DNA from 3 places in the Neobacillus sp. SAB-20_R2A genome. Region 1 is predicted to be linked to each of the others. Evidence: riboswitches for the same ligand, from Rfam matches in the RefSeq annotation. Region 1 holds a riboswitch; each other region holds the start of a gene.

What was found. A riboswitch is a leader RNA that binds a small molecule or an ion and turns the genes downstream of it on or off. The one in region 1 is predicted to bind thiamine pyrophosphate.
Region 2: linked by a shared signal. The riboswitch ahead of V5M37_RS12220 (acetylornithine deacetylase) and the one ahead of tenI (thiazole tautomerase TenI) in region 1 are both predicted to bind thiamine pyrophosphate.
Region 3: linked by a shared signal. The riboswitch ahead of thiC (phosphomethylpyrimidine synthase ThiC) and the one ahead of tenI (thiazole tautomerase TenI) in region 1 are both predicted to bind thiamine pyrophosphate.

Annotation. Positions count from the first base shown of each region.
Region 1 is NZ_CP145895.1:3,686,916-3,696,949, forward strand. Features, by position in the region: gene V5M37_RS17825 (hypothetical protein) at 1-475, opposite strand, end outside; gene V5M37_RS17830 (hypothetical protein) at 462-1,511, opposite strand; RNA gene rnpB (RNase P RNA component class B) at 2,139-2,522, shown strand; gene V5M37_RS17840 (hypothetical protein) at 2,597-2,776, opposite strand; gene V5M37_RS17845 (hypothetical protein) at 2,895-3,086, opposite strand; gene V5M37_RS17850 (HD domain-containing protein) at 3,285-3,809, shown strand; gene V5M37_RS17855 (thiazole biosynthesis adenylyltransferase ThiF) at 3,916-4,935, opposite strand; gene V5M37_RS17860 (thiazole synthase) at 4,932-5,699, opposite strand; gene thiS (sulfur carrier protein ThiS) at 5,701-5,904, opposite strand; gene thiO (glycine oxidase ThiO) at 5,901-7,037, opposite strand; gene tenI (thiazole tautomerase TenI) at 7,021-7,722, opposite strand; TPP riboswitch at 7,784-7,893, opposite strand; gene V5M37_RS17880 (histidine kinase N-terminal domain-containing protein) at 8,106-9,212, shown strand; gene V5M37_RS17885 (zinc-binding dehydrogenase) at 10,022-10,034, opposite strand, start outside.
Region 2 is NZ_CP145895.1:2,493,365-2,503,398, forward strand. Features, by position in the region: gene thiM (hydroxyethylthiazole kinase) at 1-590, shown strand, start outside; gene thiD (bifunctional hydroxymethylpyrimidine kinase/phosphomethylpyrimidine kinase) at 587-1,399, shown strand; gene thiE (thiamine phosphate synthase) at 1,396-2,037, shown strand; gene thiW (energy coupling factor transporter S component ThiW) at 2,045-2,554, shown strand; TPP riboswitch at 2,555-2,658, shown strand; gene V5M37_RS12220 (acetylornithine deacetylase) at 2,731-4,020, shown strand; gene tenA (thiaminase II) at 4,026-4,697, shown strand; gene V5M37_RS12230 (ABC transporter ATP-binding protein) at 4,672-5,442, shown strand; gene V5M37_RS12235 (ABC transporter permease) at 5,432-6,199, shown strand; gene V5M37_RS12240 (ABC transporter substrate-binding protein) at 6,223-7,218, shown strand; gene V5M37_RS12245 (protein-glutamine gamma-glutamyltransferase) at 7,290-8,027, opposite strand; gene V5M37_RS12250 (MFS transporter) at 8,243-9,457, opposite strand; gene V5M37_RS12255 (hypothetical protein) at 9,621-10,034, shown strand, end outside.
Region 3 is NZ_CP145895.1:5,665,784-5,675,817, forward strand. Features, by position in the region: gene V5M37_RS27675 (rod shape-determining protein) at 1-861, opposite strand, end outside; gene spoIIID (sporulation transcriptional regulator SpoIIID) at 1,085-1,357, opposite strand; gene V5M37_RS27685 (MGMT family protein) at 2,030-2,359, shown strand; gene V5M37_RS27690 (penicillin-binding transpeptidase domain-containing protein) at 3,175-5,226, opposite strand; gene thiC (phosphomethylpyrimidine synthase ThiC) at 5,649-7,412, opposite strand; TPP riboswitch at 7,566-7,678, opposite strand; gene V5M37_RS27700 (peptidoglycan DD-metalloendopeptidase family protein) at 8,039-8,896, opposite strand; gene V5M37_RS27705 (VanZ family protein) at 9,028-9,495, shown strand; gene V5M37_RS27710 (nuclease-related domain-containing protein) at 9,523-10,034, opposite strand, start outside.

The DNA of each region.
Region 1 (10,034 bases):
TTCCCTGGGTGAATAGAACACCAATTTGCTCCTGAGATGACCGAATGGCCTCTAGGACCTTTTCGGTTTGCATCTCCATGAACTTATAATCATTGCGCTGCCGTTCTTTTAAATCCTCTAGCAGCTGTTCCGTCTTCGATAAATATTCTTGATATTGCTGATGCCACATGGCAATCTTTTTTTCCAATAGGGTTAACGTTTCATTAAAATGGTGCATCCTGCTGTCAAACAATTCCGACTGAGGAGCGATGACTTCTTCCTTTAGCTTGTCACTGATATCTAAAGGAAACTGACTCAGCGACTGTCGCAAATTTTCAACAGACTCAAATACTTCCCCATTCAATTCAGCTATCGTTTGTTCCCGGTCTTTTAATAGTGACTTTAATTCATCATAAAAGAGAAGGTTATTGATTTTTTTTAACGATTGAATCGCTTCATTATATTTTTCATCCACGGTTCTGTTAGAAGTGCTCATTTCCAATAATCCTTTCTGCTTGCTTTAAAATCAACTGGCTGTATTGATGGTACAACCAGCGTTCCTCGTCCGGCGTCTGCTCCCCAAACAATTTAACCTGCCATTTAGAGACCGCTTCTACAAATTCTTCTTTTAAAAATTCATCCAGCTTTTGCAACCGTTCTAATTCTTGGTTTTGTTCCCAGATCGCCCTCGTAAGTTGTTCTTCTAGCGCTGCCAAGCTCAATTCCTTTTGCCGTTTTTGTTCTTGAAGTTCGGCTGCTTTTTCTGAGGCCATTTGATGTTGCTCCTTTTTGGCCGCAGATTGCTGCAAAAGATCTCTTTTTCCAATTTGCTTAACATGATTCAATTGGTTTATATAATACTCGTAAACTAACATGTTGTTTTCATTTAATGTATCTGCAACAATCCGATAATCCTCTTCAAAGTGTTTCAGGACTATATACTGGTCAAGTCCCCGGCCATGCTTCAAGGAAAGGCTGGACGCCTGCGGATTGGATTGGAATTCAAAGCTTGTATCAGGAGCAGTATCGCGAAAAATTCGCGCTAATTTTCTTTCATTTTCATCCAGCTGCTTTCGATAGAATTCCGCCATCTCCGATTCTACCTCATTAAAGCCCTCTATCAGTCTGGTCGTTTTCCTATCCTTGAACACGACTTGATCTTTTTTCGAATCAAATTCAAATTTCGTATGTAAAAGGCAGTTGAATTTTTCCAATTGAATAGTAGCCAACTCTGATAGAAGCCTTTCATAATGGATTATATCCTCTTGTAAATACTGGACGGCCTTGGTCAAATGCTGATAAACCTGCTCTTCTTCTTCGATGCTATCCTTTATCAGCTTTATTTCCTTTTCCATCCGGTCCAGGTCAAGATTGTTCTGTCTATGAATGCTTTTCATCTGCATTATTTGATTTTCCGGTGTGAATACTGTCTTGCCATCAAAGCACGTAAACTCTTCCTTAAAGCGATCCATCGCTTTATGTAACCATTGATTCTTCTCTTCCTCGAGTCTAGCAAGCAAATCGATGCTCATGCTACATAACCTCTATTTAATCATTTTTAAAAATCAAAACTCTCTATTACCATATTTAAGATGATATATACCATCTTACTATAATTTCTAGATTTTTCTAACCTTCCAGTGGATTTTTTTATAAAAAATAAAAAGCCAAGCATACACAGAATGCCTGGCTTTGTAAGGTTTTAACCTTTGAAATAAAATAAAGCAATTAAAAAAATGATTAAGCCTATTAAGAAAATTGGGCCAACACCGGAACTGTATACGACATAAATTTTAACGTGAAGTATCACATTGATTATAAGAACAATCAATAAGATTAATAATAAAAACATGACAATCAGCACATTATTATTTTTGTTCAAGATATCAGCCCTTTTCAGAAGCTTTTGACGGAGACATTGCTTGTACCTCTTACATAAATATTTTCAATTTGCGGATTTTATGCTATTAGTCCATCAAAGAATAATACTGTGTAAGTAATGGAGCTAATACGATGGAACCGACATTGGTCCACAATTGTTTCATTGATTCACTTTTAATCGAATCTGAAATTGGTAACAATGGAATTAAACTACCATGGATTTTAATTAGTATTCCTGTTATATTAGTTATTGTCGCTTCTAAGCGAAGGACACATGGAATGGTGAGTAGTCGCGGTTCCTTTATAGGAGCTGAGGAAAGTCCAGGCTCGCACAGTGCTGAGATGCCTGTAGTGTTCGTGCCATCTGCAAAGGTGGGCAGTCAATCTTGATATTGGCTGACGGCGGTGAAATCATGCTAAGTCTCTAGAGATATGCTGAGAATAACCTGAAAGTGCCACAGTGACGATGCTTTTCTGGAAACGGAAAAGGTGGAACGGGTAAACCCCACGAGCGAGCAACCCAAATTTTGGTCGGGGCATCATCCTGCGGGAAATGAACCTAACGGATGGATCAACCATTGGTTGATAGATAGATGACTACTGCTTCCTGTACGAGGCTGACGCTGTTTGCAGTACGGAAGAACAAAACCTGGCTTACAGCCATTTCATGTGCAAATTTTAATAAAAGTTCTCTTAACAGGTAAAACTTTTTGTTTTACCTGTTTTTATTTTTGATTTATAAAACAGTCACTGACCCGCGGCTTCTTATTTCAAGTGGATCTTGTGCATCAATCGGTTGATTAACTTCGACCATTGGTGCCTTTGAATCTGCATCCATTATGTCTTTGACAGGGCTCATTTCAGCGGGTGTCCCCATATCATTCATCGCTTCAGGAAATTTGTTTTCTTTTTCCATTACAATCACCTCCACACTTATTATTCCGTTTATTCGTCCAAAAAATGAACATGGAAGAAATTTGATTGAAGGATAGTTTTGAAAATGAAATCAAAAAATAAAAAAGAGGAGTAAAAAATTACTCCCCATCTGCCACAACGATTTTATACCCTTGTTGTTTCGGGCCATTTTCGTATTCTTCAGCCGAAATTATGTAATAAGTTTCGCCATCGTTATTCGTAATCACGACTTCACTAGGACTTTTATCTACCTTGGCATCCATAAGTTGATCGTATGGAGGACCTAGTAGTTCGGTTAAGTTGTTACTCATGTAAGACACCTCCTATCTGAGTGATTCTAACAGAATTTTATGAAAAGTAAAAGAGAAAATAGGTTAAATCTCCTCTTGGTTTCCCCGCTGTCTCAAATATTCCAAAACATTTTTCCTTATAATCACAAACTTTTTCTAACAAAACAACATTAATTGTTTTATAATACAAAATAACAATTTTTTAAGAAGGTGATTAAAATGAGAGAGGTAACATTAATTCAAATTTTCAATCATCATATTGCAAAAAAGTATTTGAGCCGGTCTGGAATTGTACATGCTATTGCTTGTGCCTACCATGCCTTTAAGTTGGCAAAAGAACGCGGCGTTTCCGTTGATCTGGCAACAAAAGCAGCATTGCTGCACGATATGGGTCATTACACTTGGTATCGCAACGGCAAATGGGATTATGATTTATATAAACAAAATGATATACACGCAATTAAGGGTGCGGAAAGGGCCCATAAATTATTGATCCGGTTGGGAGAAAATCCGATTATAGCCAAAGAAATCGCACTGGCCGTCTTATTCCATACGGATTCTTACATGCCGGAAGGTTTTATCAACCGGACCCCGTTGCAAGAAATCGTCAAATTAGCCGATGAGATGGACGAGGAGCAAGGCGGAATGCACCATTATCGAAAAATGGATCGAGATAGAGCCATAAAAATGATAGAGCGGTTAGACGAAATGGTTAAGGAAGAACTGAAAAGCAGTGAGTTATAAAATAGGGAAAGGGCGATGCTTCTTGAAAACATCGCCCTTCTTGATAAAGTTTTTCTTAAATAAGTTCACTTAGTGACAATTAATTTCCCGCTCACTATACTACCCTTTACCCCAAATATTTATGGTACAGCGCTTTCGCTTCCGAAACATCCTTCGTGCCGTGTACCAAAACTCTTCCGTCTTTAAAAATGACTAAGCGGTTAGCATTCACGGTATAGGAGAGAAGGTACGGGTTTCTCTGTACAGCTCCAGTTTGTTTCTCCAATATTTTTTCTAACGCTTCAAGGTCGCGCACCATTGGAACGGAGGGACGGATTTGAACTGAATCCCTTCCACAAAGGACCGCCGTTTTTGTTTGATTTTCAAAGGATAAATAGGGGTACGAGCGCTGCGGCCCGCAAGAAGGACAATCCTTGTTCTTCAATTTATCTACCTGAATGGCACTAAATTGGTTTTTCCATAAATCAAAGGAAACGAGTTTGTTTCTTAATGAGTCCACATCTCCGACCAAGATTTTCAATGCTTCACTTATTTGGAACGAGACAACCATGTTTACAGCTGGACTAATTATTCCGGCCGTGTCACAGGTTAACCCTCCCAGAGGAACTGTTTCAAGCAAACAAGAAAGGCAAGGCGTTTTTTCAGGAATGATCGTGTAGGAAATGCCGTAGCTGCCCACACAAGCACCGTAAATCCAGGGAACTCCGGCTTTTTGCGAGACATCATTTATCATCATTCTTGTTTCAAAATTATCCGTAGCATCCATCATCAGATCTGCTTCTTTTGCCCAATCTTCAAGCTCTAGGGCTGAAGCATCTGCAATGATGGCCTCAATGTTCACAGAAGAGTTAATCGCTATTAACCGATTTTTAGCCGCGATTGCTTTTGGAATTCGATTTTTCGCATCTTCCTCTGTAAATAACTGCTGCCGCTGTAAATTGGACCACTCGACATAATCCCGATCCACGATGGTGAGTTTGCCGATGCCAGCCCGGACAAATGCTTCGGCACTTGCAGATCCAAGTGCTCCAACTCCAATGATAAGTACGTGTTTATTGGAAATTTGCTGCTGGCCGTCTTTTCCTATCGGCGGAAACAACTCTTGCCTAGAGTATCGATTATTCACCCGATACTCATTCCTTCCTTAGGGCTGCTGGCTGTCGCATATCGCTTTTTCTCGATTCTGCCCGCTTCATAACCTAGCCTTCCCGCTTCAATCGCCAATTTCATCGCTTTTGCCATTTTAACCGGATCCTTTGCTGCTGAAACTGCGGTATTTAATAACACCGCATCAGCTCCTAATTCCATTGCATAGGCAGAATCAGCAGGCGATCCGATACCCGCATCGACAATGACAGGAACTACGGATTGTTCGATAATAAACTGGAGGTTTACCGGATTGATAATCCCTTGACCAGAACCGATTGGCGACGCCCCTGGCATGACAGCATGGCAGCCTGCTTCTTGAAGTTTCCGGGCTAGCACCACATCGTCAGAGGTATAAGGGAGTACAATAAAGCCTTCCTTCACCAATTCTTCGGTGGCCTTTAGCGTTTCAATCGGGTCAGGAAGTAACGTTTTATCACAGCCGATCACTTCCACTTTAATCATGTCGCATAAGCCTGATGCTTTCGCTAACTTAGCGATTCGGACAGCCTCTGCAGCTGTTTTCGCTCCTGCAGTGTTTGGCAGCAGCGTATATTTATTGGTATCTAGCTGCTCTAAAAAATTCGGCTGGCTGGCTTCAAAAATATTCATCCGTCTTACTGCAAATGTAAGGATTTCTGCTTCTGACACTTCGACCGCCTGCTTTTGGATGTCAAAGCTTGGATACTTCCCTGTCCCAAGCAATAAACGAGATTGGAAGGATAATGGACCAATTTTTAACATATCAACCGCCTCCTACAAAATGGACTATTTCAATTCGGTCTTTATCTGCTAGTCTAGTTCTTTGGTGTTCCAGCTTGGTTAAAATTTCACCGTTTACTTCGACCACAACGACTTTATCATGGATTTCAAAATGCTGAAGAACATCTGACACAAATACCATACTGTCTGATAATTGGGTCCATTCGCCATTTATTAATACCTTCATGGTTTACCTCCTACCAACATATTTCTGTCGAGCCTGAAAGCTGATAGCAGATTCTCATCTTTCAGTCTGCCTTCGATTAATTCAGCCACTAGTTTCCCTGTAATCGGGCTAAGTAGAATCCCATTGCGAAAATGCCCTGCTGCCACAAACAAATTCTTCCACCTCGGATGCACGCCAATGTAAGGCAGTCCATCACCTGTCTGTGGCCGAATTCCAGCCCACACCCGCTCCCACGCTGCCTCTTTAATTTGCGGTATGATTTGGGTTGCTCTTTCCAGTAAAGTGGAAATCCCTTTTGCTGTTACCTTTTTATCGAATGTATGTTCAATCATGGTCGCACCAATATAAATTTCTCCATTCTTTTTTGGTACAAGATAGCAACGTTTATCTGAAAAAATGGTTCTATTGATAATTGGCCTTTCTGTTTTAACTGAAAAGCATTCACCTTTAACAGGATACATATTCATCTCTAAACCAGATTCACGCATTAATTGGGCCGCCCAAGCACCGGCCGCAACAACAAAGTTATCACTAAGGATGGTTCCGTTCGTGGTTTGCACCCCTATCACCTGACCGTTTTGATAAAGAAAAGATAGCACTTCGGTGTTTTCAAGTATTTTAGCACCAAAATGGACCGCCGCTGTTGCGAACGCCTGCGTTAACTTTGCAGGCTGTACATGCCCGTCGTTCGGGAGATACATCGCTCCAGGTACGCTTGGTGAAAGTGACGGTTCCATTTCTTGTAATTCCTTCGCATCCAGCCATTTTATGGTTGGATCCCATTTCTTTTGAAAGGTGACTTGTTTTTTTACTTCTTCTGCTATGTCTTCGGTTTCTGCAATTTTTAACATCCCTTTATTGACAAACTCGATGTCCACACCAGTAGTTTCCAATAATTCATTAGCGAGAGCCGAAAACATTGCTTGACTTTTTATCGCCAACTTGAATAATGGACCGTCATGTTCAAGTTCAGCTTGCGCAGCCAGCATTCCGGCGGCAGCACTTGATGCTTGGCAGCCGATTTGTTCTTTCTCAATAATGATGACTTTTCTTCCTTGCTTTGATAACTGATAGGCAATCGAGGCTCCATTAACACCACCTCCAATTATGGCAACATCAAATGTATGATCCATATTTCCCACCTCCATCTCTAAATGCATGTATGTAGGACTTTACGGCTAATAAGGGGTCACGAGCATCTAAAACACCTGACATGACAGCGATACCCGTTGCCCCTGCCTGTAGGACCTCTTCCGTATTCTCCGGCGTTATCCCGCCAATGGCAATCACGGGAATGTTCAGCTGTGACAGCCGTGTTAATTCCTCTAGTCCTTTTGGGGTCTTTCCTGGTTTTGATTGCGAAGGGAAGACATGACCGTATAGAACGAAATCAGCTCCATTCTCCTTTGCATTTTTTCCTTCTTCATAAGAGTGAATGGAAGTCCCGACCCTAAGTTGAGGAAAATGCTCCTTTACACAGGCTGTATCTAAACTATGATAGGCTAATTGAACACCAAGGGCCTTTGCCACGATTGCAACATCTACCCGATCGTTAATCACGATTTTTGATAGAGGGACGTTTACATTTGTTAAAAGTTCGACTGCTTGAAAAAGCTCCTTTGCTGATTTTTGTTTTTCCCGCAAGTGTAGCGCAGTTACAAATGGATGAATATCCTTCGCTATTTCAGCCAATTGGTGGATCGACATTTTACCATTGGATATAAGATGCAACTCTTTTTCTTTTAGACTAGTAAAAATACAACTCCCCCCTTTGAATGGATTTCGCTGGTCTAAGGAAGCGCAAAACAGGCAAAACAAAAAGCCACTTCCTTTTGTAAGAAAGTGGCCGAAATTTAGAAATAAAAATTTTGCTCTCCAAAAATCCCGTTGTCCACTTCCCTACGCTGGCATTAACCAGATCAGGTTCATAGAGTCCCGAAGTCACACTTCAATCTCAGCCTTTTCAAAAAGGCACCTCTAGCGGATTTGATTCATATTCATTTGAAAAGATTACCTCATATGGATATATGGTAACATTTTATTCTAAAAAGTCAAACATTTCAAACTTTATTTGCTCGTACATTTCATCAAATTGCTTTGAAATATTTCTTATTTACACCTATTTTGAGGCACGAGAACCGTCCCCATGCATCAAATTTTTATGCTATAATCACTTTAATATAGTGGAAAGCAGGCTGTGTATGGATAAAAAAGTAGGCCAATTTCTAATTGAGAATGAACAAAAGTTTATACATTTTTGGGAAGAGCAAATTATTATCCATCATTACCGGGATAATCCAGAGCTAATATTAAAGAATGGTCATTTAATGTACCATCTCATAACTAATTCAATTTTAAAGGGATTCTCTGATGAAGATGTTAAATCATTGGCGCACAAAGTAGCCCTGGAACGGGTCGAGGCTAATGTCAATATTGGGGAATTTGTTTATAATGTAAATCTGGGCAGAAGTATAATTATTAAATATTTAAACCTTTCCGGACTCATACCAGAAGAGCTGCAGCCAACGATTGACTTGGTCAATAAACAGTTTGATTTATTCTGTTTCTACGCTGTTTCTAAGTACACCGAAATCAAAGATAAGAAACTACAAGAACAAAATTTATTTATTTCTCAAACACATAAGGACCGGTTGGCGATTCTTGGACAAATGTCTTCTAGCTTTGTTCATGAATTTCGCAACCCGCTCACTTCCGTTATGGGCTTTATAAAACTATTAAAGCACGAGCATCCTAATCTACCATATTTAGATGTCGTCAGCCAAGAATTAGATCAACTTAAGTTCAGGATTACTCAGTTCCTTCATACATCAAAACTAAACACGCTGGCAGAAAGCCAGAATGAAGACATTACCATCCATTTATTAATAGAAGATGTGCTTGATTTCCTCTATCCAAGCATCGTCGATGGCAATGTCCAAATTCATACAAATATCGATGCTGATATTTGTATTACTGGCGATAGGAATGAGTTAAAACAAGTTTTTCTAAACCTATTAATAAATGCAGTTGACGCTGTGTGTGAAGAAGAAAATCTGCGGAAAATTGATATCCAAACAAATATAGATGATCACCAAATCAAAATTCGTATTTCTAATAATGGCCCCACTATCGATCCTGAAGCAGTACATTTAATTTTCGAACCCTTCTTCACTACTAAGAAACTAGGTACCGGTATCGGCTTATTCGTTTGTAAGAATATTGTTGAGAAACATCACGGTGAAATAGAATGTATGTCAGATAATCACTTAACTACCTTTCAACTTACATTTCCTATTAAACATAATTAGAATTCAAAAGCACCGCCAAGGCGGTTTTTTTTTGTAAAAAAAGAAACCAGTTAAAATAAGCTGGTCGGGCGCATTTTGTCTTTCTATGATGCCCAACTATTATGGATTCAACGGTTCGGGCCCATAAAACCTTTCTATGATACCGAACTTTTCTATGATTCATCAGTTCGGGTGCATAGAACCTTTCTATGCGACCAAACTTTTCTATGTTTCATTAGTTCGGGTGCATATAGCCTTTCTATGATACCAAACTTTTCTATGATTCAACGGTTCGGGCGCATAGAACCTTTCTATGATACCGAACTTTTCTATGATTCATCAGTTCGGGTGCATAGAACCTTTCTATGCGACCAAACTTCTCTATGATTCATCAGTTCGGGCGCATATAACCTTTCTATGATACCGAACTTTTCTATGATTCATCAGTTCGGGTACATATAGCCTTTCTATGATACCGCAATCTTTCATGATTCATCAGTTCGGGTGCATAGAACCTTTCTATGCGACCAAACTTCTCTATGATTCATCAGTTCGGGCGCATATAACCTTTCTATGATACCGTACTTTTCTATGTTTCAACGGTTCGGGCGCATATAGCCTTTCTATGATACCGTACTTTTCTATAATTCAACGGTTCGGGCGTATATAACCTTTCTATGATACCGAACTTTTCTATGTATCAACGGTTCGGGCGCATATAACCTTTCTATGATACCGTACTTTTTAATGATTCAACAGTTCGGGCTCATAGCTTTCTTATGCGACCGAACTATTGAAAGATGCACTCGCTTACGTCAAATTAATAGTTTTCAAATTGTAATA
Region 2 (10,034 bases), 1.2 Mb from region 1:
TGGCAGGGAAGGCGGCCAATGAACAAGGTATTCCGGTTATTTTTGACCCGGTGGGTGCAGGGGCAACCCCTTATCGGACGGAAACAGCGCAAAGGATCATGGGGGAACTAAGAGTATCCATAATTCGAGGGAACGCCGCTGAAATTGCCAATGTCGTTGGAGAGAAATGGGAAATCAAAGGTGTCGATGCGGGAAGCACAAATGGTAATATTACCGATCTCGCCATGACTGCTGCAGAAAAATTAAACTGTATCGTCGTCATTACAGGGAAGGAAGATGTCGTTACGAATGGGAATACCACTTATGTTGTGGCTAATGGACATCCATTGTTAACAAAAGTGACAGGTACTGGTTGTCTATTAACCTCCGTTATTGGTGCATTTACCGGGGTGGAGAAGGATTTACTGCAGGCATCTGTTGCTGCAGTCTCGATATACGGAATAGCCGCAGAAAAGGCGGCGGAACTAACGGTGGAATCAGGCCCAGGAAGCTTTCAAATCGAATTTTTGAACCAGCTTTCGAAGATTGCTGAAGATGACATCAATCTTTATTCTTCCATAAAAAAATTAACAGGAGGAGGGCAAAAATGAAAAAGGCGTTAACGATTGCAGGTTCCGATTCAGGCGGTGGAGCCGGAATTCAGGCGGACCTAAAAACGTTTCAGGAGTTAGAGGTTTTTGGCATGTCCGCATTAACCGCTGTTACAGCGCAAAATACATTAGGTGTCCATGGAGTTTATCCAATGACAGCAGAAGCGGTTATCGAGCAGATGAAAGCCATCGGTGAGGACATGGGGACTGATGCGGTGAAAACGGGTATGTTATTTAATGCGGAAATTATTGAAGCTGTATCTGTTAATCTTACAAAATATCATTGGGATAATGTTGTTGTCGATCCTGTAATGATCGCAAAAGGCGGGGCTTCCTTGCTGCAAATTGAAGCAATTTCTGCGATGCAGAAATTTTTAATGCCGCTTGCCAAAGTGGTTACCCCGAATATTCCAGAGGCTGAGGTCCTAACCGGGATGTCTATACGTACAGCAGAAGATAAGAAGGAGGCAGCAAAAAAATTACATGCCTTAGGGGTGCAAAACGTTGTGTTGAAAGGCGGCCATGATGAAAACCCTTCAGAATCAACAGACCTCCTCTTCGATGGAAAAGAATTCTATACTTTTACGAGTAAGCGAATTCCGACTAAGAACACACACGGCACTGGCTGCACTTTTTCAGCAGCGATTACTGCTGAACTGGCTAAGGGAGCAGATGTATATCAAGCGGTCATCAAGGCGAAGGATTTTATTCAGGCTGCAATTGAAGATGGGATTGCGATTGGACAGGGACATGGGCCGACAAACCATGGGGCTTACCGGAAAAGGATCATGGAGATGGTCCAATCATGATAAACTTACGAGAAGCCTTGAAAGTATATTTTATTATGGGAACAGCCAATTGCAGGAAGGACCCGGTTGAGGTATTGAAAGAAGCCATCGCCGGAGGAATTACCTTTTTTCAATTTCGGGAAAAAGGCGAAGGGGCTTTAATCGGGGAAGAAAAATATGCTCTTGCGAAAAAACTGCAAAGCCTATGCAAAGAACACAGAATTCCGTTTATCGTTAATGATGATCTTGAACTGGCAATCGCGCTTGACGCAGATGGGGTTCATATTGGTCAGGAGGATGAACCGGCTGTAACAGTCAGAAATCAAATTGGCGATAATAAAATTCTTGGTGTATCCGTTCATACACCGGAGGAGGCCGAAGAAGCACTTAGCGCTGGTGCCGATTATTTCGGAATTGGACCGGTTTATCCAACAAAAACGAAGGCCGATGCAAAGCCATCAAGAGGGACTGCACTGATCGAGGAACTGCGAAGTCAAGGAATTGCTGTACCGATTGTTGGAATTGGCGGGATTACAAGTGAAAATGCGGCAACTGTCGTGGAAGCCGGAGCGGATGGCGTTTCAGTTATTACCGCCATCAGCCTTGCCGATTCACCGCACTTAGCTGCAAAGGCTTTGCGAAAAAGTGTAGGGGAGTGAAGAGATCATGAAAAAAACGTATAAGCTTACGTTAACTGCTATGATGATTGCGATGGGGACTCTTTCAAGTAATTTGGTCGTGATTCCGATTGGCTTTACAAAGGTTTTTCCAATGCAGCATTTTTTAAACGTTCTTTCCGCGGTTCTGTTGGGCCCTTATTATGCCGTGGCCCAGGCCTTTTGTGTTTCCCTGCTTCGGAATATGATGGGCACAGGTTCGCTTTTTGCGTTTCCTGGAAGTATGGTCGGGGCATTTCTAGCCGGACTATTATTTTGGAAAACTAGAAAAATCTACTTTGCTGTTATAGGAGAAGTTATTGGGACGGGAATTCTTGGAGCATTGCTTTCCTATCCTATTGCAACCCTAATCCTCGGGCAGAAAGCAACTCTATTCGGGTTTATCCCATTATTTATTTTCAGTTCCTTTGCCGGAGCACTGCTTGGATTTGTGATTTTAACGATTTTCTTAAGGAAGAAAGTGCGGCTTGGCGAGAAAAATATCACAGTAACTAAATAGAACCTTCACTGGGGGAAGCCTAAAAGGCTTGAGATGGGCACAGCTCCGAACCCTTTGAACCTGAACTGGATGATTCCAGCGGAGGGAAGTGGACCGTCAGAACCCACTCTTACCTTTGCTATAAAGAGTGGGTGTTATTTTTTTAAAACCTAGAATAAATTTAGGAGGCTTTAGGAATGGTTGGTCTGGAAAATTTAATAGAAACGATCGGACAAGAAGTGGAAGCTAGGGAAGCCGAACTGCTTAAACTTTTGAGCGACCTAATTGCGTTTCCGACTGAAAGTCCTCCGGCCCGGAATACAACGGGAATCCAGGAGTTTCTTAAAAGCTATTTAGGAGACATGGGATTTCAAACCGATATGTGGGAAGTATATCCTGGGGATTCGAATGTGGTTGGAATTTTAAAGGGTGAATCCTCCGAGCAATATAGCAGCTTAATTGTCAACGGACATGTGGATGTTGCTGAGGTTGGCGACGAAAAGGAATGGGGGGCGGACCCGTTTTCTGCCAGAATCAAGGATTCCTATATATATGGACGCGGTGTTGCCGACATGAAAGGCGGTATTGCCGCATCCCTCATTGCTATAAAACTTTTAAAAGAGCTTGAGGTTCCGCTTAAAGGAGATTTGCAATTTCAGTCTGTTATTGGAGAAGAAGTTGGCGAGGCAGGAACGCTTGCTTGTTTGGAAAGGGGCTATTCTGCTGACTATGCAGTGGTAGTTGACACAAGCGATTTACATATTCAAGGGCAGGGCGGCGTCATAACCGGCTGGATAACGATTCAAAGCAAAGAAACCTATCATGATGGGATGAGGAGAAGGCTGATTCATGCCGGCGGAGGCATCAATGGTGCCAGTGCGATTGAAAAAATGACGAAAATCATCGAAGGCCTTCAAGACCTTGAACGCCACTGGGCTGTGACAAAGAGTTACGAAGGTTTTCCACCAGGTATGAATACAATTAATCCTGCTGTAATCGAGGGCGGAAGGCATGCTGCGTTTGTTGCCGACCGCTGCGCCTTGTGGGTTACCGTTCATTTCTACCCAGATGAAGATTACGAAGAGATTATAAAGGAGATTGAGCAGCATATTGGTGCAGTGGCAGCTGCGGATCCATGGCTTCGTGACAATCCACCGGAATTTGTTTGGGGCGGTAAATCTATGATAATCGATCGTGGTGAAATATTTCCTTCCTTGGAGCTTGATGTGGACCATTCAGGAACCCGAATGCTGGCAAGCGCCTTTGAAAAAACGCTTATGAAAAAGCCTGTACTCGATATGTCAACGACGGTAACAGATGCAGGCTGGCTTGGCCGTGCAGGAATTCCGACAGTTATTTTTGGGCCGGGAAAACTAGAGGATGCCCATGCTGTTAATGAGAAGGTCGAGATTCGGCAATTGTTAGACTTTACAAAAGTGTTAGCTCAATTTATTGCTGTCTGGTGCAACACACGAAAGGGGGAGTAAAGCCAATGAAATTTTCTGATCGGCTTTTTGAAAAAGTTAAGGGAATTTGGGAGAAAACACATAAGCATCCATTCGTAGTCGGGTTGGGACGTGGCGATCTTCCGGTCGAATCTTTTATCCGCTATATGAAGCAGGACTACGTGTTTCTTATTGACTATTCAAAGTTGTTTGCGTTTGGAACGGTGAAGGCGAGAGATGTTGAGACCATGGCAGCTTTTGCAAAGCTTTTAGATGAAACCTTACATGGTGAAATGGACCTTCACCGCGAGTATGCGAAACGGTTTGGAATTTCGGAACAGGATCTTGAAGGCACCGAAGCTACTCCGATTAATTTAGCTTACACCCGCTACATGTTAAATGTGGCTCAAAATGGTTCTTTGGAGGAATTAATATCAAGTCTGCTGCCATGTATGTGGAGCTATTGGGAAATCGGTAAAATGCTAGCAGAAAACTATCAAAACTCTAGCGATCATCTATTATACGGCGACTGGGTGAAAATGTACTCTTCTGATGAATTTGGGTCGCTGGCTCTCTGGCTAATCGATTTGTTAGATAAATTAACGGAAGGAAAACCAGAGCGAGAATTGGCGGTTTTAGAAGAGCATTTTCTCACCACATCCAGGTTTGAGTATATGTTCTGGGACATGGTCTATGAGGGAGGAGATTGGCCTGTCTAATTCAAATATGTTACACATCGAAGATTTAACATATACATTTGATAGGGATATGCAGCCGATTTTTCAACAGCTTTCGCTCGATTTAAAGGCGGGGGAGTTTGTTTCCCTTATTGGCCCAAGCGGGTCAGGGAAAAGTACACTTTTTAAATTAATTACCGGACTGCTTAAACCGGGCCAGGGAAAAATACAAATTGCTGGGAATCTATCCTCAGGCAGACTAGGAAAAGTTGGCTATATGCCGCAAAAAGATTTACTGCTGCCTTGGCGGACGGTAATGGAAAACGTGCTGTTGCCCTCAGAAATCGCGAAAGAGGACAAGCGGGAAAAGTCACACGAAATCCGTGCTTGGTTATCCCGTTTTGGCCTTAAGGAATATGAGAATGCTTATCCAGATGAATTATCAGGGGGAATGAAACAGCGTGTCGCCTTTTTACGGACCATTATGACAGGCAGGGAACTTTTATTGTTGGATGAACCGTTTGGGGCGCTGGATTCGTTAACGAAACGAACCATGCATAGCTGGTTATTGGGGCTATGGGGTGAGCTTCAAAAGACCGTCCTGTTCATCACACATGATCTCGAGGAGGCAATTCTATTAAGCGATAGAATTCTTCTCCTTCAAAATAGAGGAGTCCTGGAATACAAGGTCAACCTGCCAAGACCACGAAATTCAGAATCTATTTATCAACCAGAGTTTATTTCAATGCGTAAAGAATTGGAGCGGCTGATACAACATGAGGAGTAAATGGAAAAGATGGGCCGGAGAATACGGTTTGTTTTTGCTGACGGCCATTTGTTTAATCAGTATTTGGCAGTGGGTAGTTGAAGCTGGAATGGTGCCTTCATTTATATTGCCTGCACCTACGGCAATCGGCGAGTCACTTGTGAATAATCGTGAGATTCTTTTGGGCGAGCATTTACCGGCGACATTCTTAGAGGTTTTGATTGGCTTTGGACTTTCGCTTATAGGAGGGCTGCTTTTAGGCGTTAGTATGCATTTTTCTAAGATATTAGAAAAAGTGCTTTATCCTTTTCTAATCATCTCTCAAACGATCCCGATGATTGCCATTTCTCCAATTTTTATCATGTGGTTTGGCTACACGATATGGAGCAAGGTTGCTGTGACAATATTGGTAGCTTTTTTCCCAATCGTTGTGAGTACTTATGACGGGTTGAAGGCGGGCGGAAGCGAATATCGTGAATTACTGTTAACAATGGGGGCCGGACGCTGGACAATTTTTAAAAAGGTGCAGGTTCCGATGGCCTTGCCATCCATCATGTCCGGTTTGAAGATGGCGGTGGTTTATTGTGTCGTCGGCGCCACTATCGGAGAGTGGCTGGGGGCAAGTGAAGGGCTGGGCTATTTTAGCCGGAGGATGTCTTCAAACCTCCAGTCAGATTCAGTCTTTGCAGCTATTTTTCTGCTTTCTTTAATGGGAATTGTATTGTTTTTGTTGATAAGCTTACTAGAAAAAAAGTTAATTAAAAATAAGATTCGTTAATTTGCTGAAAGGAAGTTATTATTGTGAAAAAAAGTTTATTGGTTATGGTGAGTTTGCTGCTTCTGTTAGTTAGCGCATGCGGGAAGGCAGGGGCCGATAAGTCCCCCGTTAAAGAGGAGGGCCTCCAGAAAGTCAGCTTGATGCTTGACTGGTATCCGAATGCCGTTCACTCGTTTCTTTTCGCAGCACAGGAAAAAGGCTATTTCAAAAAACAAGGTCTGGATGTCGACATTCAAATGCCTGCAGACACGAACGATCCTTTAAAACTTGTGGCCGCTGGTAAATTTGACATGGCGATCAGTTACCAGCCGCAGGTATTAGTAGCACGTGGAGAGGATATTCCTGTCCGGTCATTCGCTGCTCTCGTTAGACATCCGCTTAACCAATTAATGGTTGCAGCCGATAGCCCGATTCAATCACCGAAGGATTTGGCTGGACGGACCATCGGCTATCCATCGATTCCCTTAGATGAGGCGATCATTCAAACGATGGTAAAGGAAGATGGCGGAGATGCGGGAAAGATAAAAATGGTCGATGTCGGCTGGGACTTGATTCCGGCGATGGCTACGAAAAAAACCGATGCCTTGATTGGCGGCTATATCAATCATGAGAAATTATTGCTTGATAAAGAGGGACACCCAATGCGTACGTTAAATCCAGCAGATTATGGTGTTCCAGACTATTATGAATTGGTGCTGGTAGGAAGTGAAAAAGGGTTAAAGGAAAAACCTGAAGTATTTAAGAAGTTTATGGCTGCCATAAGAGATGGACAAAAATATGTTGCGGACCATCCGGAAGAGGGGCTGTCCATTCTATTAAAGCATGAAGACAAATCATCGCCACTGGAAAAGGACATCGAGACTAAGAGCCTCGAAATTCTGCTGCCGTTGATGGATGCAGGAGATAAACCATTCGGCTACCAGGATTCTGTAGTCTGGGAACATGCTGCTAAATGGCTAAAGGATACCAAAATCATCAATAAAGATATTAAACCAGAAGATGCCTATATTAACTTTTAATAAATAATAATCTTGATGTCATGGTCAGGCACCGTAAGTGGACAAATGTCCACGCGCGGTGCCTGAAACCATTAATGATATGTTAGAAAATATGAATAATTTGGGCGAGAGATCATGTTCATCAGGTAGGCTGAGTGGTTGGGGCTGGGTTTTCGTTTTTTGTTTAGGAAGTCGATAATGACTTTGGCGTTTCGGATACCGATTCCGTGGCCATAGTATTGATCGCCGCCAAAATAGATGACATTTTCCGCTCTCCAATGTGGTTCCTTTGGACTGAAATCTGGATTGTTGAAATGAAGAGCATCTCCTGGTAAATAATCATCACCGAATTTTTGGTAGATCGGCAAATCCTCATCAAATTGCCAGTCCATTAAATATAGGCGTTCAAACAGCAAATCAAACCGCGTTCTGCCAATTGAATAAAGGGTAGCAATATATAAAACAATGGCTATAGCAGTGGAACACTCAAAAGCATATAGCTTTCCGTTTTTTAAGATGTCTAGAATAGCAGTCGAAGGACTTGCCCCTGGCTTCAGTAGGAACCCTCCGTTGCCGAGCCGGTCCCAATATTTTTTATTGCAGATTGCATAGGTAAAGGTTGTAAATATTGCTCCGCTCTTGTTCAGTTCGCGGGCAGCTCTCATCGTATTGGACCGAAAAGTCAGTTCGAATTTAAGCTGCTCCATGGTTTGATACGAATAAACCTCTTCATAAGCAGTCATTTGTTTTATTATTTTACGCTGCTCTTGGTTGGTGATTTGTTTATAAAGCTCCTCAGCCTTAACAACCTGATTATTGATACGAATCATATTTTCCCCCCCCGAAATCAGATATCAGCCTACCTTTAGATTATGAATAATCCCTAGTTGTGACACTTAAAATAAATTCTCCACTGCCTAGTTTGAAAAACAAAAAGTTGGGATAAAAACCCCAACTTTTTAAGAGCAATTTCCATATTATGCGTCCGTCTCAGGGGGACATTGTAAACAAGAGGTGCCTGACATCTTCGTACGTAGTAAAACCTTCATTGAGATACCTTCATAGACACTTTCAAGGATTTCATGTACATGAGCAGAAAGACGAGGGCGCTCATGAATCTAAATACAGTGCTGATGTTGAGGGCGGTTATGATTCCGCCGATTTCGAGCAGCCAGATGCCGATTTGCGGTGCGATGAAGGCGACGAAGGAGAGGAGAACGTTGTAAGTGGTAATGCAATAGGTTCTCTTTTCCTTCGGTGATTGCTCAAGCAATAGGTTAAACAACAGCAGCACGGTCCCTGATACAAAGAATCCCGAAGTCATGCTGACAAACGTTAAATAGTAAAGGTTCGTAGATATAGCATTTAAGAAAGGTGCAGTAGCCATTCCAGCTGCCACCCACACAAGCATTAATGTATTGGATTTTTGATCGGCCCATTTTTTCCAGAGCGGATAGGAAAAAATTTGTACTAGCTGATTCGCAACAGAGAAAATACTAATCCACAGAATCGTGGCATGAGCATATTTTACGTTATAAATATTGAATAGACCCCAAGCCATTTGCCAAGTGAAATTAAAACAAAGGGCAGCAATCAGAAACCATTTATAGCCCCGGTCCTTAAAAATTGACCAATCCATCGAAGAATTCTTCGGTTCCTTCACCTGTTTTGCCTTGATCGTTTCCTTATGCTTCATTAAGAAAACAACTTCCAGTACACCAAAGGTAAAGGCCATAAAAAATAAGGTCTGGTATGCAGCCGCGTTATCTGTTTCTTTCTTCATGACAATCCCGATAATCAGTGTTGTTACCATTCCTACCAACGTTAAAAGCCGGTTACGGTCGCTGAAAAATGTACCTCTTCGTTCTTCGGAAATCATCCCGCTGATTAATGTCTGCCAGCCTACGTTTGAAATGGTACCGGGAACATTCATTAAGGCAATAATCAATAAAAATGTCCATGCCTGCATGGATGACTGCAAATAAACCACACCAATGAGCAACAAAAACAATACCCTTGCCCATAGAACGGATAAGGCAACGGTTTTCTTTTGCTCTTCCAACCGATTTAGGATAACAGCAGCAGGAATGGTCATAATGAGGGCGACAAGCGGCGGCAGAGAACTGATTAATCCGACCTGATAATTGCTTGCCCCAAGGATGGAAATGGCGAATATAGGAAAATAGTTGCTTGCCAAGTTTGTCGCAACTGTCGAAACCATTCCATGATATATGCTGATTTTTTCATTATAAGTACGCATCTGTCTCCACCGTTCATCTTTAAATATACAAAGCTATTATACATCCAAAAATCTTCGTTGCACTAAGTATTTTTCAAAAAATAAACCCATCATCACTATCGCTGTTTTTAGGCCAGTCAAGAAGAACATGCTATAATAAAATACAAATTAATAGTGGAAGGATGTGCAATATTTGACAGCACAGCAGTCTCAATTGACGAAAAAGAAGTCAACCCAATACATACCGCCAATGGGAGAATATGAGAGCTTTCAAAGTGAAGAGGATTTTAAAGGGAAGTTGAAGGAATGGGGGTTGTCAGCAGCAAAAAAAGAATTTTGGTATAAGGACAGAGGATTTCAATGCCTGGTAAGCATAAAAGGCTATGAAATGTACGGAAATCAAAACTACACCCTTGTAATAGAATTTTCAGATGGAACCCTTAGCTGTATTCACCCGGCTTATTTAAAGGAAATGCAGCAGGCAAGTTTCGGGAAGGAAAGCATGCTTACGCTTGAGGATCGGGATGTGAAGGTAGAGGAAGCAGATACCACAGTTAGTGAGGAGGAATCTGCAAAAATCGACCTGGAAAGTAAAGCA
Region 3 (10,034 bases), 2.0 Mb from region 1:
AAGTGCACCGCCGCCTGTTAAAATGACGCCGCGGTCGATGATGTCGGCAGATAGCTCAGGTGGTGTGCGCTCAAGAACGCTTTTTGCAGCCTGAACGATAACGGACACAGATTCCCGCAATGATTGCTCGATTTCTTCCGAACGAACGGTGATTGTGCGTGGCAGACCGCTGACCATATCACGGCCGCGAATTTCCATTTCCTCGGATCGAGAGCCTGGGAAGACAGTAGCAATGTTGATTTTGATGTTCTCAGCTGTGCGCTCACCAATCAACAGTTTGTATTCGCGCTTGATGTGGTTCAAGATTTCCATGTCGAACTTGTCGCCCGCCATTTTGATGGAGGAAGAAGTCACGATATCGCCCATTGACAGAACGGCCACATCCGTCGTTCCTCCCCCGATATCCACTACCATGTTGCCGCTTGGCTGGAAGATGTCCATGCCCGCGCCAATCGCCGCTACTTTTGGCTCTTCTTCTAAATAAATCTTTTTCCCGCCGCTTTTTTCAGCAGCTTCCTTGATTGCCTTTTGCTCAACGCTTGTGATGTTGGTTGGGCAGCAGATTAAGATGCGCGGCTTTGATAAAAAGCCTTTAACATTAAGTTTATTAATAAAATGCTTCAGCATTGCTTCTGTTACATCAAAGTCAGCAATAACGCCGTCCTTTAACGGGCGAATTGCGACGATGTTTCCTGGTGTACGTCCAACCATGCGGCGCGCTTCTTCGCCGACCGCCAAAACCCGGTTTGTGTTTCTGTCGATTGCAACTACGGAAGGCTCGTTTAATACGATGCCGCGGCCCTTCACGTGGATTAACACGTTGGCTGTTCCTAAATCAATCCCAATATCCCTTGCAAACATTCTCTTTCCTTTCCTCCTCAAGACGGATTCCTTCTACCTAATTGTCTATTCTATCACATTCATTAAAATATCCATAACATTTTAAAACAATCAATGTAATTTTTTGCTGAATGTTGTCGGAATCGGAAATTCTTTGAGAAGGTGGGACATTTTTTTGTAAAAAAAAGAAATGGTGTAAGGCACCAGTTCTTTAATTGGCATTTATTTTTAAAAAAATCTCGGCCTATTTTACAGCCTCTCCTTCTTTCTCTTCTTTCTGGTACTTCATTTTAGTCGCCTCGCCGCCCCTTAAGTGACGAATGGATTTATGATAATCTAGAATTTCTTTCACTTCGTTTGCAAGCTCAGGATTAATCTCAGGTAGTCTCTCTGTTAGATCCTTATGGACTGTAGACTTGGATACGCCAAACTCCTTCGCAATGACGCGAACTGTTTTCCTCGTCTCCACGATATACTTCCCAATCTTGATAGTCCTCTCTTTGATGTAATCGTGCACACTCTCGCCCTCCCTAAATTGGATGTGAGACGTGTGAAATGAGACCCGCTTATCACTTCGACTGAATACTGCTTCCGTGCGAGCTGCTGACTGGCTCATGTTTGCGCTTACGCGAATTTGGAATTGTCCACCCCACGTGGACAGTATCCACGAATGGTGTCAGGCACCAAATTTCGCCCTGCATGTCACACGGCAGAAAGTTTTCACTTTCTGATCATACGATGAATAATCATGTCCCCGGCTGGATACCCGCTAACTTCAAACGACTCCTCACCTCAAACACTCTCTTTGTATAAAGGTTTGTAACATTGTATTAGCTTGGATACGGGTTTATGCACAAAATACACAAACGGGACAAGGTATTGGACTATTTTTAGAAAATTCAAATATCGAGTGATTTTTCGACATTTAGGAAAAAAGCCCCAAACCCGCGCCACGTCTATGGTTTATGCAGAAATAATCGCGGGCCGCTCTTTATTTCCCAAGAAATTTGTCGGATGAAAAATATATGTGTTTGATGTGTTTGTATTGTGAAAATTTGGGGTTTTGGTAAAAAAACATTGAAATGTGGTAAGTAACATTGAAAAAGAGTTTTCTGTAGTGCCTGTGATATTGAATCGTTTTTAATATTATATAATGTGGTTAAGTTATTTAAGAAAGGATTTAATGACAGTGACACCTTTTACGGAAAAAGTTATTTCGATTATAAAAAATATCCCCCCGGGGAGAGTCATGACGTACGGACAAATTGCGGGGCTCGCCGGAAGTCCCCGCGCCGCCCGCCAAGTCGTCCGCGTCCTCCACTCCATGAGCAGGAAACACCGCCTGCCTTGGCACAGGGTCGTCAACGCCCAAGGAAAAATCGCCCTGCAGGATGACGAGGGCTACAACGAACAATGGCTGTCGCTCGAGGCCGAGGGCGTGGCAGTGGGTTTGAATGGGGTAATTGATCTGGAAAAATATCAGTGGCGGCCGGCTCTTGAGCACTCGGATTCCCCGTGAAAAATGGGTTAGGAAAGTAAATCAGGTATTTTGGAAAATATTTGGCTAGAAAGTGTAAGTAAAAACATGATTGTGGAAAGTATTTGTCCCCATTTGGAAAGTAAACGCACCAAATCGGAAAGTATATCCAAATTAATGGTAATCACTCCAAAAAGGTAATTGAAAAGTTACCTTTTTTGTGTGGTTTAGTCGCTCGAGATAGGGGTTGGCGAGTAAATTCTAGATTCAGGCGAGTAAATTATAAAAATAGACGAGTAAATGTCAAAAGTTGACGAGTAATTCCTATCTTTAGACGAGTAAAACCTAAAATCCAGCGAGTAAATTTTAAAAGGATCTCATATGTTACCTAAGCCTGGCTCGCCGCCTGGCTTTTTGGAGTGAATTCCCCCTGAAAAATAAGTTTGGAAAGTAAGTCAGGTATTCTGGTAAGTATTCGGCCAAAAAGTGTAAGTAAAATCATGAATCTGGAAAATATTTGTCCCCATTTGGAAAGTAAACGCACCAAATCGGAAAGTATATCCAAATTAATGGTAATCACTCCAAAAAGGTAATTGAAAAGTTACCTTTTTTGGGAAGTTCAGTCGCTCGAGATAGGGGTTGACGAGTAAATTCTAGATTCAGGCGAGTAAAATATAAAAATAGACGAGTAAATATCAAAAGTCGGCGAGTAAACTCACAAATCCAGCGAGTAAACCCAAAAACAAAGCGAGTAAATTAAAAAAAGGTAATTTCCAATGGCCTCAGCGCTCCAAAACCGGGTACTTTCCCCACAAAAAAGGCACCTGGCCCCTAGGCCAGGTGCTTCAACCACTAACTTATTTCCATTTCATATAAATATTCTTCACCATTTTTACCGGAATGCCCGATCCGCCCCTGTCTTTTACGTTCTCGACCATCATGGCCACCATCAGATTCGGCGAATTGACGTTCCAGCCAATAAACCAGCCATTCTCGAGCCCGGTTTCGCCCTGTTTCTGCTTGAATTCCGCTGTTCCGGTTTTTCCAGCAAGCGGCTTGTCGGCCATTTCTGCAGCATGGGCAGTTCCTCCGGCATCACCAACGACCTTGCGTAAGTCCCCTGCAATCAAACCAGCATTGTCTGCAGAAACAACGCCTTCCTTCCACACCTGCCCGCGCTTCTCTTCATCCAACAGTATCGGCTTAATCATATTGCCATTATTGACAAATGGCGTATAGGTGCTCATCAAATGAACAATGCTCATCTGCACCTGTCCCTGGCCATAACCTGAGTCGGCTAGCGCAATATCGCTTCCCAATGATCCAATCTTTGAAGTCTCAAGCGGATAGGCGAACGGTAACTGCTCTTCAAAGCCAAACTTTTTCAAGCCATCAGAAAAGCCATCTTTCCCCATTTTCAACGCGGCCTGTGCAAAATAAATATTATCCGAGTACACCAACGCTTTTTCGAGATTGATTGGACTGCCCTCGTGCACCCGGGTCACGAAATAGCCGCCCCAGGATGCATCCTTCTGCCATTTCGGCCCGAGGATCTGCACACCCTCGTCCGGCTTAATCGCGCCACTTGCGAGCCCTACAGCTGCCGTAATTGGTTTCATCACAGACCCAGGTGCAAATGCCTGTTTAAAGCGCGTTAACAGCGGCTGGCGGGCATCATCCTGCAGCGCCTTCCATTCGTCCGCAGAGAAGCCAAGCGCAGCCTGATTCGGGTCAAATGACGGGCTGCTGACGAGCGCCAGTGTTTCCCCTGTCACCGGGTTCATCGCAGCCGCCGTTCCGACCTCGCCAGCCGGAGCACCAGCCCCAGCAGTTCCTCCAGCCACGGTCCCAGCGGCACCTGCTCCACCACTCATCTCCGCATACACCACCGCCTGCAAATCCGCATCAATGGTCAGCTTGACATTTTTTCCATCAGCAACCGGCTTTTCGGCGAGCACTTCCTCGCCGCCGGCCTTCTTCTTAATCACAATCTTCACGCCGCTCTGGCCCTTCAGCTGCTCATCCAGCACCTGCTCCAGTCCGCGCTTCCCAATCACATCGCGGCTCGTGTAGCCCTTGTCCTTCCGCTTCTCGAGCTCATCCGCGGTAATCTGACCGACATAGCCAATCAGCTGCGCAGCGGCCTCCTTGTACGGATAAATCCGCGCGTCCACCTTGCGCGTCTTCACTGGCTCGAGCGCCACGAGCTGAGCAATCCGCTCAGAATCGTCCATCGACACCTTCTTCAAAGGAACAAACATCCCCGGCTGTACCCAGCTCGCCTTCAACGCCTTGTCGACCTGATCCGGCGTCATCTTCAACAAAGAAGCCAGCTGCTCCATCACCGGCGCCGCAATGTCCCCGGCCGTCACTCCGACCTCGTACACCTGGCCGTTCACAGCCATCCCCGTGCCGTTCCGGTCAACGATTTCGCCCCGCTTCGCCGGTACCGTGCTCAAGCTCAACTTGTCGCCCTCCTGCATTTTTGGAAAAATGAACCCCGGGTTCCAGTCCACAAACCAGTTTTCCTTATCGTCCTTTTTTTCCTTTTTCAACAGGGCTTCTTCGGTAAAATTAATTGGCCCCGCGACACTATTCATTTTGGCGCTAAAAGAATACTTGGCTTGCTCTTTATCCGCCTGTTTATCGTCTTTCGGTTTTTTGAAGTCAATCTTGAGGTCCGTAATCTGTAAATCGTCGTAGATTTTCTTATAGCGGTTCGTAAAATCATCTTTAGAGATTTTCTTTTTGGCATCATTCGAAAGGTAATTATACATGTCTGCAAACTTTTGCTTATTCCATAAGGCTATGTATTCCGAGAATCGATCCTGTGGCGTTGGCTCCTTGCTGCAGCTGGCTAGCAAAACCCCCAGCACGACCGCAAGCAAAAGCCCAGCAACTTTTTTCAAGACAAACCCCTCCTTTATTTTCCATTTTAACACAACCATAGACAGATTTCTCTTTAAAGCAACGTAGGTCCTCGTGTATTCTAGGTATAATCAGCTGACTCTTTAACATATGCCCAAGCCCTACAATCTACCGCAACAAAAACACCCCACCGCCAATTTCAGGACAAAACTCCTAAGGAAAATAGCGTCATTAAAAAATCCCGGCTATTAAACCGGGATTTCCTTTGTGACTAGGTTAATGGAAATCAATAATAGGTGCTTTCTGCGAAACCGCACTTTCGGCATTTCCTCATACCATAGGATTCGGAAAATAGATGCCTGCAATGTTGCTGGATGTTTTCAATTTCCTTTTCCAAGATATGAATTTTTTGTTTTAGGATGTGATTTCTTCAGTTATTTCTATTACCTTAATGGAATTCGTCTCATCGATAAATTCTTGATCCATCATGAATAAATTCCTCCGCTTTTTTTCTCATGCCTTCTTCGATGTCCACTTCTTTACTCGCTGCCTTTTCCCGAATGTCATGTGATATTCTCATCGAACAGAACTTTGGCCCGCACATGGAGCAAAAATGGGCTGTTTTTGCCCCCTCCGATGGCAATGTTTCGTCATGGTATTCCCTTGCACGCTCCGGATCCAAAGAAAGATTAAACTGGTCTTCCCATCTAAATTCGAAACGGGCTTTCGATAAAGCGTTGTCTCTTTTTTGTGCACCGGGGTGCCCTTTGGCCAAATCAGCGGCATGAGCGGCAATTTTATAAGCAATGACTCCTTCCCGAACATCATCTTTGTTCGGTAAGCCTAGATGCTCTTTGGGTGTCACATAACAGAGCATCGCCGTTCCAAACCAGCCGATCATCGCCGCTCCGATAGCTGAAGTAATATGATCATATCCTGGTGCGATATCGGTGGTTAAAGGTCCTAACGTATAAAATGGCGCTTCTTTACAAATTTCCACTTGCTTATCGACGTTCTCTTTGATCATATGCATCGGTACATGACCAGGCCCTTCAATCATCACCTGCACATCATGTTTCCAGGCAATGTCTGTTAATTCTCCGAGCGTTTCAAGCTCTGCGAATTGTGCTTCATCATTTGCATCGGCAATACTGCCTGGACGGAGCCCGTCTCCCAGAGAAACAGAGATATCATATTGGTTCAGGATTTCACATATTTCTTCAAAATGAGTATAGAGGAAATTTTCCTTATGATGAGCCAAGCACCATTGCGCCAAAATCGAGCCGCCGCGGGATACAATGCCTGTTGTCCGTTTTGCCGTTAAAGGAATATATCGCAGCAAAACGCCGGCATGGATCGTAAAATAGTCGACGCCTTGTTCCGCCTGTTCAATTAACGTATCGCGGTAAATTTCCCATGTTAAATTCTCGGCAATCCCATTTACCTTCTCAAGTGCCTGATAGATTGGGACCGTTCCGACTGGTACGGGAGAATTGCGAATGATCCATTCTCTCGTTGTGTGGATATTTTTTCCGGTCGATAAATCCATGATGGTATCGGCGCCCCAGCGAGTTGCCCACGTCATTTTTTCAACCTCTTGCTCTATAGAGGAGGTAACAGCCGAATTCCCGATATTTGCATTAATTTTCACATGAAAGTTTCGTCCTATAATCATCGGTTCGCTTTCCGGGTGATTGATATTGGCTGGGATAATCGCTCTCCCGCTGGCAACTTCCGCACGAACAAATTCCGGGTCCCTATGTTCACGAATGGCTATGTACTCCATTTCAGGGGTAATAATGCCTTTTTTGGCATAATGCATCTGGGTAACATTTTTTCCTGTTTTAGCTTTTAGGGGTGTTTTATTTACATTGGGATACCATTCAAGGTTTGCACGTTGGTCCCCTTCATGGTATCCGTTATCCTTGGCCTTTATTTCTCTTCCAACATAAGCCTCCACATCATTCCGCTCGAGAATCCAATTCTTACGCAATGCTGGAAGTCCGCTTTGAATATCGACCTGATAATTCGAATCTGTGTAGGGGCCGCTCGTATCATAGACCCGAACAGGCTCATTTTCTTCTTCTCCAAAAGCAGCAACGGTTCGACTAAGTTGAATTTCTCTCATCGGAACCTTAATATCAGGTCTTGCCCCTTCGACATATACCTTTTTACTTCCAGTGAATTGTGATTTTAACTCGATGTTCCCTTCCACTTGCTTCTGCATGTAACTTCCTCCTTCAAAATGGTTTGATTTTGCACCCTGGGAGTTACAGCGCAGTTCATTACTGGAAAGTAATGGAGGACAATACAAAAAGGTTCTGTTTGCACAGAACCTGATTTTTTCATCCAAAAGTAGCGGTACCCAAATTAAACACGGACACCTTTGATACTACTTCCCTACGCTGGTATAATCCAGATCAGGTTCAAAGGGTCAAAGAATTTATGCATTCTTCTCTCAGTCCGAGCCATCGGACCCCCCCAGTAGAGCATTTCAAACAATATTAAGTTATAATCTTACAGTCAAAATATATCAGAAATTTTTGGAAATGGAAAGCTTTTTGGTAAACTTTGTGGTTATCGGAACAGATAATTCTCATAACTGTTTTTCAAACTTTCACCTTTTGTTCATAGTTTGTTCATATCTGCAGGGTAAGATAAAAGTGTGAAAAGGACAATCTCAGTCACACTTTTTCATAACCCCCCCTTTTAATATATCGTGTTGGATCCGGCAATCGGCCGGGTCCTATTTTTTTGCTTAATGTGCGGAATCTGGCACTCGGCCGGATTCTTTTTTTGAAAAAAAACGTAAAAAAAAGAGGAAGTACTCCCCTTCCCCTTATACTTTCAATATTAAGAATTTGTCTTTTCTTTTGAGTTAGTGGACTCGTCTTCTTTGGTCTTGCCGTCGTCTGTTTCCTTATCGGAAGACTGGTCGTCGGAGCCAGCTGGATCCTCCAACTCCTGCTGCTTTTTTTCGCTAGGAGTTGTTTGCATAGATTCCTTGCTGTTTGAAGGAGTCGCTTCTTGTAAAGTGCTTACCGGTTTGTCGATATACTTACTAGGGTTAACCGCGACGCCATCTTTACGAATTTCAAAATGGACGTGTGTTCCAGCTTTTTCATTGAACATGCTTTGCCCAGCCTTGGCAAGAACATCTCCCTGTTTCACCTTGTCGCCAACTTCAACTTTAATGTCTTTCACGGACTGATATTGTGTTACAATACCTTTGTCGTGTTCAATTTCGATGACATTTCCAAGCACCGCGTCTTCTTCAACACGGGTGACAGTTCCGCTGAGTGATGCTAATACATCAAACGTTTCGCCGTCCTTCATGGTGATGTCGACACCAGTATTCGGATTGTATGTGTTCTCGTAGAATACTAATGCGGCTTCCTGGTCTTCAGCTTTCCCGCTGAAATCATAGAACTTTGTCTTGATGACCGCAGATGCTGCATCCTTCACCGGCATTTTGACGTTTTCTAAAGCCGAGTTAACTTCAACTGCAGGCGGGTTGGTCTTTTTGCCAGTAATATCAGTAGACTTGTAATCGTATTTGTCTGAGTCTCCTGCACTGGACTGATACCAAAGAACACCTGTTAAAATGATTGCTGCACTTGCGATATAGATGGCTGGAAATACCCAACGCTTCTTGAAAAAGCGTTTTACGCTGGAACTTTGAGAAGATCGTTTGTTTTCTTCCTCTCTCATTTTCATCACCTCAGCAATCATTCTGAACAGATAACTAGAATTATATACACTAGTCTGAAAAAAATTTTATTTTTTGTAATCGCCTGCGTTTTTATGCATCTTTTTGAAAAACTTTTAGGGGGAATTGTTTCATGAAGGCTTTAAAATGGGTGCTGCGGGTCCTGCCCGTGCTTTATATGGCAGCCATCTTTATCCAATCGAGCCTGCCGTCGGACCACTTCGTGCGCCTGCCCGATTCGAATATTGACCACACTATTAAAGAATCATTGCATTTAATAGAGTTTGCGATTTTATATGTATTACTAGTCCTCGCATGTTTGACGTTTAGACGCGGTAACACTGACCTGCGCAGCAATGCTGTCGCCGGTTTCAGTTTTACACCAGGCTGGAACTTGGCCTGTGCCCTGATTGCGGCCTTCTACGGCATCAGTGACGAAATCCACCAATCGTTCTATCCATACCGCTCCGCGTCGTTATTTGACCTGTTTAAGGACTTCCTCGGCATCAGCGTCTGCTACTATTTTATTCGTGGTGCATTGTTTAAGGGGAAGTTTGCAGGTCTGGCGAAGATGCTTGGCCGTGTTCGGTCTGTTTCTTAAAACCACTGCTGGTTGGCGGTGGTTTTTTTATTGCAATACGGGATGGTGATAAACACGGTCTTTAAATGTACCACTATGGGGGAAGTCTGCGGTCGTTAGAAAATGGCTGGCCACTCTTATCGAATCTATATGGAGAAACTCTCTTAGCTCAGAATTTGTGATAGTCGGTTTTATTAAAAGAAAATAATCGTTGATGGCTGGAATATGGGCAGTTTTCGATTTGGCGTTACACTTCGGGCACCACCAGGTTCCGGAATGATAAGTCATCGGCAGAAAGCGGCAATCGGGGCACTTCACACCAGTGGGGATATCTTTAGGAGACAGGTGGAATTGCTTTAATATATCGGGATTATCGGGAGTGTGCTTCGATAGTAGTAATTTATTTACCTTTTTTAAATCCTTGGAGCCTAGCTTCTCTATCTTTTGAAATTCTTTAATTTGTTCTATTTTTTCTATTAAAAATTCACTATTACATACATTCCGAAGAATCTCTTCGTTCCCGTGCTCCGCTGTAATTAAGGTTTTTTCATTACTGTTTA